DNA from 4 places in the Mesorhizobium montanum genome. Region 1 is predicted to be linked to each of the others. Evidence: riboswitches for the same ligand, from Rfam matches in the RefSeq annotation. Region 1 holds a riboswitch; each other region holds the start of a gene.
The links. A riboswitch is a leader RNA that binds a small molecule or an ion and turns the genes downstream of it on or off. The one in region 1 is predicted to bind thiamine pyrophosphate.
Positions count from the first base shown of each region.

Region 2: linked by a shared signal. The riboswitch ahead of RFM68_RS23655 (YkoF family thiamine/hydroxymethylpyrimidine-binding protein) and the one ahead of thiC (phosphomethylpyrimidine synthase ThiC) in region 1 are both predicted to bind thiamine pyrophosphate.
Region 3: linked by a shared signal. The riboswitch ahead of thiC (phosphomethylpyrimidine synthase ThiC) and the one ahead of thiC (phosphomethylpyrimidine synthase ThiC) in region 1 are both predicted to bind thiamine pyrophosphate.
Region 4: linked by a shared signal. The riboswitch ahead of thiB (thiamine ABC transporter substrate binding subunit) and the one ahead of thiC (phosphomethylpyrimidine synthase ThiC) in region 1 are both predicted to bind thiamine pyrophosphate.

Region 1 covers NZ_JAVIJF010000022.1:17,320-21,892, reverse strand. Annotated here, with positions in the region: gene RFM68_RS26250 (hypothetical protein) at 447-1,034, opposite strand; partial or broken gene RFM68_RS26245 (transposase) at 1,466-1,709, opposite strand; TPP riboswitch at 1,838-1,953, shown strand; gene thiC (phosphomethylpyrimidine synthase ThiC) at 2,058-3,902, shown strand; gene thiO (glycine oxidase ThiO) at 3,906-4,573, shown strand, end outside.
Region 2 covers NZ_JAVIJF010000018.1:104,750-109,322, forward strand. Annotated here, with positions in the region: gene RFM68_RS23635 (porin) at 1-225, shown strand, start outside; gene RFM68_RS23640 (porin) at 244-747, shown strand; gene RFM68_RS23645 (hypothetical protein) at 759-968, opposite strand; gene RFM68_RS23650 (hypothetical protein) at 1,189-1,533, opposite strand; TPP riboswitch at 1,707-1,819, shown strand; gene RFM68_RS23655 (YkoF family thiamine/hydroxymethylpyrimidine-binding protein) at 1,810-2,418, shown strand; gene RFM68_RS23660 (ABC transporter permease) at 2,558-3,385, shown strand; gene RFM68_RS23665 (ABC transporter ATP-binding protein) at 3,382-4,158, shown strand; partial or broken gene RFM68_RS23670 (ABC transporter substrate-binding protein) at 4,155-4,573, shown strand, end outside.
Region 3 covers NZ_JAVIJF010000010.1:147,962-152,534, reverse strand. Annotated here, with positions in the region: gene RFM68_RS15610 (FAD-dependent oxidoreductase) at 1-427, opposite strand, end outside; gene thiC (phosphomethylpyrimidine synthase ThiC) at 424-2,244, opposite strand; TPP riboswitch at 2,350-2,466, opposite strand; gene panD (aspartate 1-decarboxylase) at 2,565-3,017, opposite strand; gene bioZ (3-oxopimeloyl-[acyl-carrier-protein] synthase BioZ) at 3,075-4,058, opposite strand; gene RFM68_RS15590 (adenosylmethionine--8-amino-7-oxononanoate transaminase) at 4,055-4,573, opposite strand, start outside.
Region 4 covers NZ_JAVIJF010000001.1:494,856-499,428, reverse strand. Annotated here, with positions in the region: gene RFM68_RS02385 (ABC-F family ATP-binding cassette domain-containing protein) at 1-1,319, opposite strand, end outside; gene RFM68_RS02380 (thiamine diphosphokinase) at 1,338-1,982, opposite strand; TPP riboswitch at 2,108-2,212, shown strand; gene thiB (thiamine ABC transporter substrate binding subunit) at 2,256-3,266, shown strand; gene thiP (thiamine/thiamine pyrophosphate ABC transporter permease) at 3,510-4,573, shown strand, end outside.

The DNA of each region.
Region 1 (4,573 bases):
AGTCTTCCGGCATTATTTAGCTCACACCTAAAAAGAATCGGGTCAACGAATGGCGTACGTATGGTGCGGTATGGGTGAGCCGCACGTCATATCCGCACTGGTAGCAAATCGTGCTGAACTGGCGGGTGCAGCTCTCACATCTGGTAAAGCCAAGGCCGAAGCGATCGGCGCCCAGATCGCACACGTTGACGCAGTGCTGTTCCTGTTCGGATATCGCGGCGATCCGCGCGACATCAAGCCCAAGGGCAAGCACTCTATATCTTCAAGCGGCGGGAGCTGCCGCGCCTCATGGCGCAAGTCGGACCGCAAGGAACCAACCGGGAAATCGCCCTGCGCGTCATCGAGGCGAAGGGATGGGATGCCGGCGACCGCACTTTGGTCGCTAAGGTGGCGAGTGCCATAAGAAGTTCCAAGAATTGGGACCGTCGCCGAAGAATGAACGCCCTTTAATTGGCTGCGCCGCCCCTGTTCGGTCGCAAATACATAGCCTTCAATATCAGATAGAGCCCCTTTCGGTCGACGGCACCGCCCAATAGGTAATTGAGCAAATCGTGGCGCATATCGGCCGTCATCGGTTGGCGGTATGGGATGGCTCGGTCCGTACGATTTCTTTCGAACCAATTAATAATTAGGAGGCAAAAATCGAGCGCAAGGATAGATTCCCTCCCGTCGATTAGGTCCTGCCTAGCGGTGGCTTTCTGCTCGTCGCTTCCTTTGAAATCGTACGGCACGTCCTCATTATATTCGTGGTCGAAGAAATTGCCCAAGAAGGGCTCTGAATTCAGATTAAAAAGGAGCAGGGCACAAATTTTTACGTGAGACAGCCGCGTCGTTTTTTCAGAGGTTTCCTCTGAAAGCCATTGCTGGTTGTCGGCCACCCACTGAGCGTGAATCTGCTTTGTGACGTTCGGAATGAAATGGGCTTCGAGTCCATGCACTTTGAAATTGGCGTAACAGAACTCGCGGAAAGCGTAGTTGAAAGATTCGTAGTCGGCGAGCCATTCATCCAACTTCTTTTCATCGAACGGAATCATACAGGCGAGAACTCCAAGCCCCAAAGCAAGAGGGCGAAGGTTGGTAAACCTTCGCCCTCTAAAAGGAAATAAAAAAACGGGGTTACGCGGCGGTTTTCACCGTCTCGTTTACCAATTCGACGGTAGACACATACCCGAGGGTTTTGTCAGGATCCGATTTGATAACGGCGCGACCATTTTCGTACAGCTTTTTAAATCTGGAAATGTCGCGCGGAAGGGCGCACCGTTCAGCGCTCTTCGGCAAGCCTCTCTCTGGCATCATCGTTCTCCCGGTCCTGTCCCTGGCTTGGGCCGTCTGTCGTGGCGGCGCCATACAAGCAACGCACATATTTGTCAATTTTCGGCAAATATGCAACGTGCATTTAGACGCATTTAAAATGCGTCGACCGTCATTTGGTTGCCGTTTAGACGATTTTCGATGCGAAAAGCGATTAAATTTTGTCCACGCTTCGCTGCCAATATCCAGTCCACACTCGGCTGATTGGGTGATTAAGCGAGGCGTTGGCGACGGCGAGATACTGCTCGCCATTGCTTACAACGGCGGTTGTCCTCACGCCATGCCATCTCTGCTGCGTAGGCATGAAGATAGCGACCGCTGACTTGATGATGGGTGCCGATCTCAGCGCGGCGCAGGCGGGAGAAGAAGCTTTCGGCCTAATTGGCGCAAGCGTCCCCGTGCTGGTCTCGGGCGCGCGATCTGTCGCCGCCATGTGCGCGAACTTTTCCGCCCGTTTGATCAGCAGCCGATCAGCGCCGCGGCCTGAAGGCGCTTGACAAGATAGCGGCGGCCCGGTCAATTCGAAAGCATTCACCAGGGGAGTCCCGGCAAGGGGCTGAGATACTGCTGGCTTTGCGGCGCAGTGACCCGTTGAACCTGATCCAGTTCATACTGGCGTAGGGACGGTGCAAGCGCTTGTGGGCGTTCATGCCCGAAGACCTGTCTCAAGCAGGCCTACCAAAAGCGTCTTTTCATCCTTCCGGCACCGAACTGGGTCTCCAATGCAACGAGCAAAGGAGCCTCAAATGAATGCCTTGACCCTGACCGTATCGACTGGACCGCTGCCGGCCTCGCGGAAGATCCACAAATTCGGCGTCCTCCATCCGCAGATCAGGGTGCCCATGCGCGAGATCGCGGTCCATCCGACTGCCGGCGAGCCGCCGGTGACGGTCTACGACCCGTCAGGCCCCTATACCGACCCCGCGATCGAAACCGATATCGAAAAGGGTCTTGCCCGCCTTCGTCAGGACTGGATCGCGGCGCGCGGCGATGTCGAAGCCTATGACGGCCGCCATGTGAGGCCGGAGGACAACGGATTTGCGACCGGCGAACGGCTGACGCCGGAATTTCCGATCCGCAATCGCCCCCTGCGGGCGAAAGCCGGCAAGGCGGTGACCCAGCTTGCCTATGCGCGCGCCGGCATCATCACGCCCGAGATGGAGTTCGTCGCGATCCGCGAGAATCTGGGCCGCGAGGCCCTGCGCGGCAAGCTTGAGCGCGACGGAGAAGCCTTCGGCGCGGCAATCCCCGACTTCGTGACGCCGGAATTCGTGCGCGACGAAGTGGCGCGCGGACGGGCGATCATTCCCGCCAACATCAATCATCCCGAGAGCGAGCCGATGATCATCGGCCGCAATTTCCTGGTCAAGATCAACGCCAATATCGGCAACTCCGCCGTCACCTCGTCGATGGCCGAAGAGGTCGAGAAGATGGTGTGGGCGATCCGCTGGGGCGCCGACACGGTGATGGACCTGTCGACGGGCCGCAACATCCACAACATCCGCGAATGGATCGTGCGCAATGCGCCGGTGCCGATCGGCACGGTGCCGCTTTACCAGGCGCTGGAAAAGGTCGGCGGCATCGCGGAAGACCTGACCTGGGAGGTCTACCGCGACACGCTGATCGAGCAGGCCGAGCAGGGCGTCGACTATTTCACCATCCACGCCGGCGTGCGGCTGCACTATATCCCGCTGACCGTCGACCGGGTCACGGGCATTGTCTCGCGCGGCGGCTCGATCATGGCCAAATGGTGCCTGCACCATCACCGGGAGAGCTTCCTCTACGAACACTTCGCCGAGATCTGCGACATTTGTCGCGTCTACGACGTGTCCTTCTCGCTCGGCGACGGGCTTCGTCCGGGCTCGATCGCCGACGCCAACGACGCCGCGCAGTTCGCCGAGCTGGAAACGCTAGGCGAGCTGACTCAGATCGCCTGGGCCAAGGACTGCCAGGTGATGATCGAGGGGCCCGGTCATGTGCCGATGCACAAGATCAAGCAGAACATGGACAAGCAGCTCGCCGTCTGCGGCGAGGCGCCGTTCTATACGCTGGGGCCGCTGACGACCGACATCGCGCCGGGCTACGATCACATCACCTCCGGCATAGGTGCTGCCATGATCGGCTGGTTTGGCACGGCAATGCTCTGCTACGTCACGCCGAAGGAACATCTCGGCCTGCCCGACCGCAATGACGTCAAGACCGGCGTGATCACCTACAAGATCGCCGCGCATGCAGCCGATCTCGCCAAGGGCCACCCTGCGGCGAAGGTCAGGGACAATGCGCTTTCCCGCGCGCGGTTCGAGTTCCGCTGGGAAGACCAGTTCAACCTGTCGCTCGACCCCGAAACGGCGCGCTCGTTCCACGACGAAACCTTGCCCAAGGAGGCGCACAAGCTGGCGCATTTCTGCTCGATGTGCGGGCCGAAATTCTGCTCCATGCGCATTTCCCACGACATCCGCGCCGAAGCCCAGAAGGAGGGGATGGCGGCCATGGCGGAGAAATATCGCGCAGGCGGCGATCTCTATATGCCCGTCGAAACGCCCGAGGCGGAAAAACAGGCTTTGGCGCAGAAAGATCAGGAGACGCGCTGAGCCATGCGCAGCGTCCTTGTCAAGGGCGCCGGTGTGGCAGGCCTCACCGTCGCCCATGAATTGGCCGCGCGGGGTGCGTCGGTCACAGTTGCCGAAATTCGGAGCCAGATAGGCGGCAATGCCTCCTGGCTCGCCGGCGGCATGCTCGCCCCTTGGTGCGAACGCGAAAGCGCTGAAGAGCCGGTTGTCACGCTCGGCAAGGTTTCGGCCGACTGGTGGGAAAGGACACTGCCCGGGCTCGTGAGAAGGGCCGGCACTCTCGTCGTCGCCCATGCGCGCGACGCCTCCGAGCTCGCGCGTTTTGCGGCTCGTACGCGCAATTGCGAGTCCGTCGACGAAGAAGCGATTGCCGCCCTCGAGCCCGATCTTGCCGGCCGCTTCCGCCAGGGCTTGTTCTTTGCCGGTGAAGCTCATCTCGATCCCCGTCGGGCTCTCGAAGCCCTCGTCGATAAGCTGCGCGCGATGGGCGTCGTCTTCCTTTTCGAGGCGGGCGAGATGGCCCTTTCCGACTTCGATCAGGTGATCGACTGTACGGGCATCGCGCGGGCCGACGACGATCTGCGCGGCGTGCGCGGCGAAATGCTGCTCCTCCGCACGCGTGATGTCTCGCTCGCGCGGCCCGTGCGTCTCCTCCATCCGCGTCATCCGATCTATATCGTGCCGCGAGCCGA
Region 2 (4,573 bases), on a different contig from region 1:
GTGGCCACGGCATTGAGCAGCCCGGATCTGGTGCAGGGCGAGCATTTCGGCGTGCGCGTCAACTGGGGCAATGCCGGCCAGTCCAACGCCATGGGCATCACCGGCGCGGCCGTGCTCGGCGAGGGCTTCATGTCCGGCGGCAAGGGCCGGCTGGCCGGTGCAGCGGGCATCGGTTTCTCCGGCAAGACGGTCGGCGGCAATGCCGGCCTGCAACTCACCTGGTAAGCGCGGCCGGGGGGCATCATGTTCAGATATCTTCTTGCGCCGGCGATCCTCGTCGCAGCAACGCTCTTCGCGGCACCATCTCAGGCCGCGGTCGCTATCTTACTTAAGATCTGCTCGAGCTATGGGCCTAACTACTACTACAGTCCGGGCACTGACACTTGCATCAACGCCGACACCGGCGTCACCAAGCGGGAAGTCAATGACGGCGCGGACGGAACCACCACCGTCACCGGCAAGACGGCGCTCGCCAGCCAGGTCGACGATATCGACAATCGCATCACCCGCGCTTTCCAGAACGCCTCGATCTCGGCCGCTCTTTCGGCGCCCGACCTCGTCCAGGGCGAGCATTTTGGCCTGCGCGTCAACTGGGGCAATGCAGGCGATGCCAATGCCTTCGGCATCACCGGTGCCGCGGTTCTGAGCGAAGGCTTCGCCCATGGCGGCCGCCTGACCGGCACGCTCGGCATCGCCTTCGCCGGCAACCAGGTCGGCGGCAATGCCGGGCTGCAGTTCAGCTGGTAGGGGACGAACCGCTACCGCCCCGCTTGCTTCCTGGCGTAGAGGGCGACCGCGCCGAGGAAGGCAAGCGCGGCGGTATCGCAGGCGGCCCGCGACGGCCACGGACCCTTGGCGAAAAGGACCGCGTCCGCGACCGGGACCGTCAGCCCGTGCTTTCTGGCGAATAGGGCAACTTCGTAGGGCTGATCGTCAGGTCGTGCGCCGATGTCGATTTGCTGTTCCATCAAACGTATTCCTCCCTGGTATGCGGCTATGCCCTTCCTTCGCCCGGGAGAATTAACGCCCGGCCGCTCGCCCGCGTCCACCAATTGGCGATTGTGTGAAACGATGCATTTCTCGAGGTGTGGAGCCGAAGGTTGCAGAGGGCCGCCTGAGTTCCGCGGACAACCGTCTTCGCCGCGTAATTCGCGCCCCTGCCGGCCTATCAGGTTCTTCCGACGGGTCTCACCACGCATCGCTCGACATCGCAAACCTCACCCCCGCCGCGATCATCGCGCTTTCGCATTCGCTGATCAGCCTGAGATTGCGCAGATACCGCGCCACCGTCTCCGCCAGCCAGGCCGCGCAGGCTTCGACATAGGCGCGGCCATGCACCAACCTGCCGGTCGAAAGCCGCTCCTCCTTCTCGGCGATCACCTTCAGATATTGCCGGATGAAGCGGATGTCGTCGGCGATGTCCTGGCTAGCAATGCGCCAGGCGCCTGCGAGGCGCTCGCGCTCGCGGAGCGGCAGTGGCGACAGCAAAGGGCGGGAGAGGTCGGCAAAAGCGGCGTGGTTCGCGGTGTTCAAGCAAATTCCCTCAAAAGAAGGGAAATATCGTACTTTATGTACGAAAAACAGTCAAGCGAGATTCGTACAATTTGAACGATTCGCTTCTGCATCTCTTAGAGGGAGATGAGGCGCCCGGCCCGATTGCTCTCGCAAAAAAAGCTTTCCGATTCGCTCAACCGGTGCTTTAACGCCCGTATCCACAGGGGTGCTCCGTACGGTCGGGGCTGAGATGGGGGCGGCAAGCCTCCGGACCCTAAAGCTGATCTGGATAATACCAGCGGAGCGAGGCGGGCCATGTTTTCCGGCGCACAGATTTCCCTATATCCGATGGCTGACGATTTCGTCGGCGTCATCCTTGGCGCGCTCGGCGCGCTCGAACCCTACCGCGACAGGCTGAGGATCGAGACCGACGACATCTCGACGCTGCTGGTCGGGCCGCCCGAAGTGCTGTTCCCGGCGATGCGCGACCTGTTCGTGGCGGCGGCGAGAAGCGGCAGGCACTGCGTGCTGTCGGCCGCCGTCTCGCGCGGCTGCCCCGGCGAACCGGACGACCCGATCTGCCGCTCCGATGAGATCGGCGGCCCGGCGATCCCGCTCGACGAACGCAAGCTCGCCGCGCTCGGCGCGGTGCAGGCGACGCCGTCCGCGGACCAGCCGGTGGCGGCGCAATTCTCGCTCTATGTGATGGGCACCGGTGACCACATGGACGAGATCTGCGGCTGCATCGATTTCCTGAAAAACTCCGGTGTCTTCGAGCGCTCGAAGCATTTCTGCACCAAGCTGCGCGGCGATGCCGGCGCGGTGTTCGCCACGCTGAACGAAGCCTTCTGCCGCTTCGGGCCGAGTGCGGGGCATGTGACGCTCGACATCACCATCTCGGCAAACAGCCCGACCGCGGTTTGAGCCCGCGGTTCAAGCTGTCGAGGAGATTGTCGTGGTTGTTTGGTACGATCCATCCGGGGGAAGTGTCCCCAATCCTACTTCGCAAGTAGGGCATACGTCGGCGACTGGCGAAGCCCGTCGCGACAGCCAATCTCCCCCCTTGAGGGGGAGATCAGCCTTCACCACGGCCTGCGCCAAAGCTGCCCCTGCTGCCCTCGCTTTCGCCCTTCTCCTCATCGCCTGGGAGCTCTACGCCCGGCTCGGCGGCATCGCGCCCACTGTCCTGCCCGCACCCTCCCGCGTCCTGCAGCAGGCCTGGGAGAACCGAGCGGCACTGGCGCAAAACACGGCTCCCACCATCCGCGCCACGCTGGCCGGTTTTGCCTGTTCGCTCCTCGCTGCCTTCATCCTCTCCGCGCTGGTCGATTTCCGGCCCCGCTTGCGCCGCGCGCTGTTTCCGCTGCTGATTGCCAGCCAGACCTTGCCGCTGGTGGCGATCGCGCCGCTCGTTGTCCTTTGGTTCGGCTTCGGGCTCTTGCCAAAAATCCTGCTGGTGGCTTTGGTCACTTTTTTCCCGATGATGGTGGCGCTGGTCGAGGGCTATACCGCCACGAGCACGGAAATCGGTCAGATGCTCGCCGCCATGGGGGCAGGGCGCTGGCGCATTTTCTGGCTGGCGCGGCTGCCCTCGGCGCTGCCCTATTTCTTCGCCGGCTTGCGCATCTCCATCACCTATGCCGTGGTCGGCGCGATCTTTGCCGAATATGCGGGTGCCGCGAAAGGGCTGGGCATCTACATGCTCGGCGCCAAGAACAATTTTCGGCCCGACCTGGTGCTCGCCGCCGTCGGCGTCAGCTCGGTTTTGACGCTCGTTCTGTTCGGACTTGCCGTGCTGGTGCAGCGCCTCGCCATGCCCTGGGAAAATGCAAGGAGCGAGAGGGCGGGGCGCGAGGGCAGGTCCGAGCCTTCGAATGAGGATCGGCCATGACCCGCCTCGAGCTCCGCAACGTCCGCAAAAACTTCGGCCCGCTCGAGGTTCTGGCCGGTATTTCGCTGCGTGTCGGCGCGGGCGAGTTCGTCTCGATCCTCGGCCCCTCCGGCGCCGGCAAGTCGACGCTGTTCCAACTGCTCACCGGCGCCCTCAAGGGCGAGGGCGAGATGCGCTTCGACGGCGCGCCGCTCGACAACACCCGCTTCGCCTTCATGCCGCAGCGCGACGCGCTGATGCCGTGGCGGCGCGTCATCGACAATGCGACGCTGGGCCTGGAAGTGCAGGGCGTGAAGCGCCGGGTCGCGCGGCAACGTGTGGCGCCGCTGTTCGCCGAGTTCGGCCTCGCTGGCTTCGAGCGCGCCTGGCCGTCCGAGCTTTCCGGCGGCATGCGCCAGCGAGCGGCGCTCCTGCGCACCGTGGTGCAAGAACGCGACATGCTGCTGCTCGACGAGCCTTTTGGCGCCCTCGATGCGCTGACCCGCGCCGCCATGCAACGCTGGCTGGAGACGATGTGGGAGAGCCATCGCTGGACGGCGATGCTGATCACCCACGAAGTGCGCGAAGCAGTGCTTCTGTCCGACCGCATCTATGTGCTGTCGGCGCGGCCCGCGCGCGTCGTACGCGAGATCGCGGTGCCGCTGCCGCGCCCGCGCACCCAGAGTGCCGCACTTGCCCGTGAGGCGGCCGCGATCGAAGCCGGCATCCTCGACACCCTGCTTGGCCAGCCGCCGACCCGAATTCCCCGATCATCCGATGGAGAGACGAAATGACTGACCTGACCCGCCGCCAGGCGCTGTTTCTGGCTCTGGCCGCCGGCCTGCCGCTCGCAGGGGCCGTCTCACGCGCCCGGGCCGCCGCGCAAAAAATCACCGTAGCGCTCGACTGGACCGTCAACACCAACCACATCGGCCTGTTCGTCGCCCGCGACAAAGGCTTCTATCGCGACGCCGGATTGGAGGTGGAAATCCTGCCCTACGGCGACACCGGCTCGGGCACGCTGGTCGCCAATCGTGTCGCCGATTTCGGCGTTTCCGGTTCGCTCGGCCTGTTGACCCAGAAGAGCGCGGGCGCCGACCTGAAGGCCGTCTACGCCGTCGTCCAGTCCGAGACCGGCCGCGTCGTCTTCAACGCCGACCGCGCCGCGATCACGAGCCCCAAGAATCTCGATGGCCTGACTTATGGCGG
Region 3 (4,573 bases), on a different contig from region 1:
AAGCCTTGCGCGGATCGAGGTGCGCTTCATCGGCAAAGAACAGCCCACGCGCGAACCGGCCAGCAAGGGCAGGTTCGAGCTCTGCGATATCGCCGGCGCCGAGCTGCGTGAAGCCACATGTGCGGCGGCCGAACTGGTGCAGTTCGCCAACGTCGCGAGCAGGCGCCACCACCAATGTGCCGCTACGCGAGACATGACCGGGCAATGCTGCGTCCCACCAGTCGGCCGCGCCCCGCCCGAGCGTCAGCACCGCCTCCTCGGCGCTTTCGCGCTCGCACCAGGGCGCGAGCATGCCGCCGGCCTGCCAGGAGGCACTGCCGGCGATCTCGATGCGCTTCTCGACCACGGTCACGTCGGTGCCGGGCGTCGCCAGCTCGTGCGCGAGCGTCAATCCGGCGACGCCAGCGCCGCGAATGAGCACCTTCATGGCTTGGGCGTGCTGCCCGGGGCGCCGTCGACGGGCATATAGAGGTCGCCGCCGTCACGGTACTTCGCCGCCATGGCCGCGAACCCTTCCTTCTGGGCTTCAGCACGGATGTCGTGCGAGATCCGCATGGAGCAGAATTTGGGGCCGCACATGGAACAGAAATGCGCCACCTTGTGCGCCTCCTTCGGCAGCGTCTTGTCGTGGAAGGCGCGCGCCGTCTCGGGATCGAGCGAGAGGTTGAACTGGTCCTCCCACCTGAACTCGAAGCGCGCCCGCGACAGCGCGTCGTCCCTGACCTTGGCGGCCGGATGGCCCTTGGCCAGATCGGCGGCGTGCGCGGCTATTTTGTAGGTGATGACGCCGGTCTTGACGTCGTCGCGATCAGGCAGGCCGAGATGTTCCTTCGGCGTGACGTAGCAAAGCATTGCGGTCCCCAACCAGCCGATCATCGCCGCTCCAATGCCAGAGGTAATGTGGTCGTAGCCGGGTGCGATGTCCGTCGTCAGCGGGCCGAGCGTATAGAACGGCGCTTCGCCGCAGACCGCGAGCTGCTTGTCCATGTTCTCCTTGATCTTGTGCATCGGCACGTGGCCGGGGCCTTCGATCATCACCTGACAGTCCTTGGCCCAGGCGATTTTGGTCAGCTCTCCAAGCGTTTCCAGTTCGGCGAACTGGGCTGCGTCATTGGCATCGGCGATCGAGCCGGGGCGAAGGCCGTCGCCGAGGGAGAAGGAGACGTCATAGGCTCTGGCGATGTCGCAGATGTCCTCGAAATGCTCGTAGAGGAAGCTCTCTTTGTGGTGGTGCAGGCACCACTTGGCCATGATCGAACCGCCGCGCGACACGATGCCGGTGACGCGGTCGACGGTCAGCGGGATGTAGGGCAGGCGCACGCCGGCATGGATGGTGAAATAGTCGACGCCCTGTTCGGCCTGTTCGATCAGCGTGTCGCGGTAGACCTCCCAGGTCAGATCCTCGGCGATGCCGCCGACCTTTTCGAGCGCCTGGTAAAGCGGCACCGTGCCGATCGGCACCGGCGCGTTGCGCACGATCCAGTCGCGGATGTTGTGGATGTTGCGGCCGGTCGAGAGGTCCATCACCGTGTCGGCGCCCCAGCGGATCGCCCAGACCATTTTTTCGACCTCTTCGGCCATCGACGATGTGACGGCGGAGTTGCCGATATTGGCGTTGATCTTGACCAGGAAATTGCGGCCGATGATCATCGGCTCGCTCTCGGGATGATTGATGTTGGCAGGAATGATTGCGCGTCCGCGAGCCACCTCGTCGCACACGAATTCCGGTGTGACGAAGTCGGGGATCGCGGCGCCGAAGGACTCGCCGTCGCGCTCAAGTTTGCCACGCAGGATCTCGCGGCCGAGGTTCTCGCGGATGGCGACGAACTCCATTTCGGGCGTGATGATGCCGGCGCGGGCATAGGCAAGCTGGGTAACGGCCTTGCCCTGCTTGGCCTTGAGCGGCCGGGTGCGAATGGGAAATTCCGGCGTCAGGCGCTCGCCGGTCGCAAAGCCGTTGTCTTCCGGCAGCACATGACGGCCGTCATAGGCTTCCACATCGCCGCGCGCCATAATCCATCGGTGGCGATGCCGGGCAAGGCCGTTCTCTATGTTCGTTTCGACGGTGGGATCGGTGTAAGGGCCGGAAGGATCGTAGACGATAACCGGCCGCTCGCCGGCTGTCGGATGGACGGAGATTTCGCGCATTGGCACCCTGATCTGCGGGTGCATGGCGCCGAGCTTATAGATTTTCCGCGAGGCGGGCAGCGGTCCCGTCGACACGGCGGGGGTCAAGGCATTCATTTGAGGCTCCTTTGCTCATTTGCATTGGAGACCCAGTTCTGTGCCGGAAGGATGAAAAGACGCTTTGGTCGACCTGGTCGAAACAGGTCCTCGGGCATGAACTGCCGCAAAGCGCTCGCACCGTCCCTACGCCAGTATGAACTGGATCAGGTTCAACGGGTCACTGCGCCGCAAAAGCCAGCAGTATCTCAGCCCCTTGCCGGGACTCCCCTGGTGAATGAGTCGAATTGAACGGGCTGTCGCCACTTTGTCAAGCGCATTTGGCCCGAGGCGGCGACCGGCGGTCGCTCAACTTGCGCCTGGAAATCGTCACGTAAGGGTCACGCGCCGGAGACCAGGGCAGGAATGGCCAAAGGCATATTCGCCTCGTCAAGAATGGAGAAACTGTATCGTCCACGTAAATCAAGCTCGACCGAGTAGCTCAGGCGGTCGCGTATGTGATTGCCCGGGTCGAAAGTGAGGATCCGCGGTTTCAGCAAGGTGATTTCGGTTTCGTCCAAATAGACGGAATTGCAGACGATAATCTGGTCGCCGGGCCGGCAGGTGCGGGCGGCGGCGCCGTTGAGGATGCAGCATCGCGAGCCGCGTTCGCCAAGAATGACATAGGTCGAAATTCGGGCGCCGGAATTCTTGTTCCAAATCTCCACGAATTCCATGGGCAGTATCCCTGCTGCCTCGCAGTGGTCGGGGTCCAGAGTTATCGATCCGTGGTAATTCAGGTTCGCTTCGGTGACGTGAATGCCATGAAGTTTGCCGGCTACTATCTTTCGCATGAGCCCTCTTTGTCCTTCTTATCTCTATCCGTCAGGTCGTCAGTGGAGCGTGGTCCGCTAGATTCCAACCACAAGCGCGCCGCCGCTTAAGCCGGCGCCCGCCGCCGCCAGAAGTATTGTTTCGCCAGACCGAAACGGCTCCGTCTGGTTGGCCAGCGACAGCGACAGAGGGATCGTCGCGGCGGAGGAATTGCCGTATTCAGCGATCGTCTTGACGACGGCCCGATCGGCAACGCCGAGGTTGCGCCCAACAGCATCAAAAATGCGGGCATTGGCCTGATGCGGCACGAACCGATCGATGTCCTGCGGCCGCATCCGAGCAGCAGTGAGCGCGTCCTGCGAGCAGGCAGTCATCATCTCCACTGCCTTGGCGAACACTTCGCGACCGTCGGTGATCGTCATCCGGGTCTGCTCTAGGTCGAGGTCGCCATGGAACGGGGTGTTGCTTCCGCCGGCGGGAATCTGGATCAGCCCGTAGCGCGAGCCTTCGGAATCCACCGAAGCACCGAGAATGCCTCGATCCGCGTCATCGCACGGACCGATCACAATGGCGCCGGCGGCATCGGCAAACAGGACGGCGCTGGCGCGCTCGGCCGGATTGATGCGGCGGCTGAGGATGTTGGCGGCAATGACAAGGGTGGATTTGCCGTGCAGGCGGGTGAAGCCATCGGCGAACATCAGCGCATAGATGAAGCCGGCGCAGGCGCCGGCCAGATCGACTGCGCCCGCCCGGCCGAGCCCGAGTCGATGCGCAACCAGCGGCGCGCTGGGCGGCAGAAGGTGATCCGGTGTCGAGGTGGCAAGCAAGAGCAGACCGACGTCGCCACGGTCGATGCCAGCATTCGCCAGCGCCATGTCGCCGGCATGCGTGGCAAGGCCTGACAGCGTGTCTTCGTCTGTTGCCCAGAAGCGTGACCGAATTCCGGTGCGCCGCTCGATCCAGCCGGGTTCGAGCCCGAGATTGTTCTCGATCTCGGCATTCGCCACCTTGCGTCCAGGCACATGGTGGCCAAATCCGAGAAGGCGCGACGACCTGCTCATGGTCTCGAACCGAAGCGTTCGCCGGCCTCCTCGACGGCGTCATAAAGCCCGTCGAGCTCGTCGCCGGTGACGCAGTAGGGCGGCAGAAGATAGACGACGTTGCCGAGCGGACGCACAAGTAGCCCCTTGTCGAGGAAGAACGCACGCAGCTTCGGCCCGATCTCGGCGAGATAGCCGGCGGAGCCGGTGCGCAAATCGAGTGCGGCGATCGTGCCGGTCGCCCGGCTGTCGGTGAAGAAGGGATTGTTGCCAAAGCGGCGAAGCCCGGCAGCCTGCTTCGCACTCAAGGCCGTGATCCGCTCGGCCAACGGCTCGTTCTGCCAGATCTCGACATTGGCGAGCGCGGCCGCGCAGGCAATCGGATTGGCGGTGTAGGAGCTTGAATGGAAAAAGGTCTTCTTGCGGTCCTCGGAATAATGAGCCTGGAAGATCGCATCGGTGGCGAGCGTGGCGGCCAGCGGGATCGCGCCGCCGGTCAGGCCCTTCGAGGTGCACAATATATCCGGAGAGATCGA
Region 4 (4,573 bases), on a different contig from region 1:
AGCGTCTCCATGTCGAGATCGTTGGTCGGCTCGTCGAGCACCAGGAGATTTGCCGGGCGCGCCAGCACACGCGCCAGCAACAACCGCGCGCGCTCGCCGCCGGAAAGCTCGCGCACCGGCGTGCGCGCCTGCTCCGGCTTGAACAGGAAGTCCTTCATGTAGGAGACGACATGGCGCTGCTCGCCATTGACGACGAGGTTCTCGCCGCGACCGTCGGTCAGGTAATGCGTCAGTGTCTCCTGCGGGTCGACGGCCTCGCGTTTCTGGTCGAGCGTTGCGATCTCCAGATTGACGCCGAGCCGCACGGTGCCTGCGTCCGGCGCCAGCTCGCCGGTCAGCATCTTCAGAAGCGTCGTCTTGCCGGCGCCGTTCGGTCCGACCAGGCCGACGCGGTCGCCGCGCTGGATGCGGGTCGAGAAACCCTTGACCACGGTGAGGTCGCCGAAGCTCTTTTCGATGCCCTTCGCCTCGATCACCAGCTTGCCGGACTCGGCGGCGTCGCTCGCCACCATGGTCGCGGTGCCTTCGGCGCCGCGATGGCCGCGGAAGCGCTGGCGCATCGTCTGCAGTTCGCCGAGGCGGCGCATGTTGCGCTTGCGCCTGGCGGTCACGCCATAACGCAGCCAGTGCTCCTCGCGCACGATCTGGCGGCCGAGCTTGTGCTGTTCGCGCTCTTCTTCATCAAGCACCTGGTCGCGCCATTCCTCGAAATGGGCGAAGCCCTTGTCGAGCCTCCGCGTCCGGCCGCGATCGAGCCAGATCGTGGCGCGCGTGACGCGCTCGAGAAAGCGGCGGTCGTGCGAGATCAGGATCACCGCCGACGAGGTGCGGGCAAGCTCCTCTTCCAGCCATTCGATGACCGAAAGATCGAGATGGTTGGTCGGCTCGTCGAGCAGAAGGATGTCGGGCTCGGGCGCCATGACGCGAGCAAGGGCTGCGCGGCGCGCCTCGCCGCCGGAAAGGTCGTTCGGCCGCTCCTCGCCGGTCAGGCCGAGATGCTCCACCAGATAGGTTGCGCGATGCGGATCGTCGGCCGGACCGAGGCCGGCCTCGACATAAGCGCGCACGCTGGCGAAGCCATCCATATCCGGCATCTGCGGCAGGTAGCGGACGGTCGCCGAAGGCTGGCGAAACACCTCGCCGTCCTGCGGCTCGATCATCCCGGCGGCGATCTTGAGCAGCGTCGACTTGCCCGAGCCGTTGCGGCCGACCAGCGCGATCTTCTCGCCGGCGGATGCGCTAAGCGCCGCGCCATCGAGCAGCGGGGTGCCGCCGAAGGTCAGTTTAATGCCGTCGAGATTGAGAAGTGGCGGCGCCATGTCAACTTTCTGGAAATGTCAGCTTTCGGGAAGGGGATAGGGGTGGGCCAGAAGCAGCGCCCGGCCCCGCTCAAGCGCGATGCCAAGCCGCCCTTTGACCTCGTTTGATATAGTGAGCGAGGAGCCGAACGCTACCTCGACGCGGTCTAGCGGCCATTTGGCGCCGGAGACCGTCAGGCCGGCCAGATCGGAGAAGCCGAGCACCGAAAACAAGGTGCCATCATCATAATCGAAGCTGGACTTGCCAGGCAGGATGGGAACGCCCTCCTGCGCGCCGCTGGTCAGCAGAACGCGCGTGCCGGCGGCGGCCAGCCGCACGGCCAGCGCCAGATGCAGGAAGGCATGGTCGGCGCGCTTGCCGCCAAAGGCGCCGACCAGCACCAGGCTGGTGGCGCCGCGCTGGAGCGCTTCCGCTATGGCGAGCTCGCCATCGGTCATGTCCTTCTCGGCCGGGAAGACCTTGCGCGGCACGGCGGCCAGATTTTTCGGCAGGTTCGCCGGCACCGAGTCGAAATCGCCGACCCAGAGCTCAGGCATGAGGCCAAGCAAGCGAGCATGGCCGATGCCGGCGTCGGCGGCAATGATGCGCGAACCCTCGATCTGGCGTTCGATCCGCGGCGTGCGAATGAGCTCGCCGCCAAGCAGGATGGTGAATGTGCCCATGGCCGTCGCCCTTATCAGCCCGCCGGGCGAAACGGAAGCCGGCCACTTCGTAACGTTGCGTCCCGAACATTAGATGTCCGGCAAACTTCCGCTTGCGCGCGGCTTCGGGCGGGCCTATCTGTCGAAACGCTCTAACGGGGTGCCGGACGTGATCCGGCTGAGAGGCGAAAAGCCAACCCGCTGAACCTGATCCGGTTTGTACCGGCGGAGGGATTAGACGTTTCGGAACATCCGACGCCTCAATTCCTTGTCACTCGAACGAAGGAGGCGCCGATGCGCACGGTATTGTCCCATCTCATTCTCGCCACCGGCCTTGTTTCGCTCCTGGCAGGCGTCAGCCCTGCCGCCGCGAAGGACAAGCTCACCGTCTATACCTATGAGAGCTTCACCGCCGATTGGGGTCCCGGCCCGGCCGTCAAGAAAGAGTTCGAGGCCGAATGCGGCTGCGACCTCGAATTCGTCTCGGTCGCCGACGGCGTCGCCCTGCTCAACCGTGTCAAGCTGGAAGGCGCCGGCACCAAGGCCGATGTCGTGCTCGGCCTCGATACCAATCTGACCGCCGATGCCAAGGCGGGCGGCCTGTTCGCGCCGCATGGCGAAGTCTCCGGCATCAATGTGCCCGGCGGCTGGAGCGACGACACTTTCGTGCCCTTCGACTATGGCTATTTCGCCGTCGTCTACGACACCCAGAAGCTGAAGACGCCGCCGAAGAGCCTGAAGGATCTGGTCGATGGCGACGGCACCGACAAGATCGTCATCCAGGATCCGCGCACCTCGACGCCGGGCCTCGGCCTGCTCCTGTGGGTTAAGTCGGTCTATGGCGACAAGGCGCCGGAGGCCTGGGCAAAGCTGAAGCCGAAGGTCTTGACGGTGACGCCGGGCTGGAGCGAGGCCTATGGCCTGTTCACCAAGGGTGAGGCACCGATGGTGCTCTCCTACACTACATCGCCGGCCTATCACATGGTGGCCGAGAACACCGAGCGCTACCAGGCAGCCTCCTTCGAGGAAGGCGAGTACCTGCAGATCGAAGTGGCGGGCATCACCACGACCGGCGCGAAGAACCCGCTGGCGCGAAAATTCATAGCCTTCATGACCGGGCCGAAATTCCAGGACGTTATTCCGGAAACCAACTGGATGTTCCCCGCCGGTAAGACCGACAAGCCGCTCAACCCGGCCTTCGACAGACTGGTGAAGCCGACCAAGACCTTGCTGTTCAGCCCGGAGGAGGTCGCGGCCAATCGCAAGGCGTGGGTGGACGAGTGGCTGGTGGTGATGAGCAAGTAGGTGGTCTTGGTTATTATCCTTCCAAGATGATCGCTCTACGGCGCCCCCCTCTGTCCTACCGGACATCTCCCCCTCTAGGGGGGAGATTGGCTGTCACCTCGACTTTCGCCAATCTCAAACGTTGCAAAACAGAGCGGGACGTCGAAGCTGTTAATCTCCCCCCTAGAGGGGGAGATGGCCGGCAGGCCAGAGGGGGGCGCGAAGGAACGCAGCGTTCGCTAGCTCAAGCCCACATGGCGCAACGTGCAGCCGCGCTCTGACTCCCGCATTACCGCAGGCGTCGTCGCGCTTGCGGCAATCGCCGTGCTTATCGGTGGTGCTTTCGCCGGTCTTATCCTCGAAGGCGCGCATGATCTCTCCGGTGCTGCCGCCGCCTTCGACGGCTACCTCTTCCGCGTCGCCCGCTTCACGCTTTGGCAGGCGTTGCTGTCGACGCTGCTGTCGGTCGCGCCGGCGCTGTTGGTGGCGCGCGCGCTGTCGAGACATCCGGCCTTTGCCGGCCGCCGCCTGATCCTGCAGCTGTTCACCGTGCCGCTGGCACTGCCGGCGATCGTCGCGGCACTCGGTATATTGACGCTCTATGGCCGGGCCGGGTACTTCGCCGGCGTCTTCGCCAGGCTTGGCGGCGGAGAGTGGCCGGGCATATACGGCCTCTCCGGCATCCTTGTCGCCCATGTCTTCTTCAACCTGCCCTTGGCGACGCGCCTGTTCCTCGAGGCGCTGGGCACCATTCCAGCCGACCAATGGCGGCTGGCGAGCCAGCTTGGCATGGGCGCACGGCCGGCCTTCCGGCTGATCGAATGGCCGGTGCTGCGCGCGGCTCTGCCGGGGATCGCGGGGCTTGTCTTCATGCTCTGCATCACGTCCTTCACCATCGTGCTGACGCTGGGCGGCGGTCCGGCAGCGACGACGCTGGAGGTCGCCATCTACCAGGCGCTGCGCTTCGATTTCGATCCGGCGCGTGCCGTGGTGCTGACGCTTTTGCAGATCGCCCTGACCTTCGTCGTGGTCGTCGTGCTCACGCGGCTCGGCGCCAACACGGTCGGCGATGCCAATCTGCCGGTGGCGCCGCGCCGCTACCTTTCGGCGGGCCGGATGGAAAGCGTGCTGAACGCCGGCGTCATCGCGCTTGCCCTGCTGTTCGTCGCCGGACCGATGGTGGCGACGTTGCTTTCTGGCCTGGGGGCTGATCTCGGCCGTCTGGCGGGTGAGGAGGCGGTGCGCCGCGCCACCCTCACCAGCGCGGGCCTCGCCTTCCTCGCGGCGCTGCTCAGCGTGACGTTGTCGCTGGCGCTGATCGCCGCGCG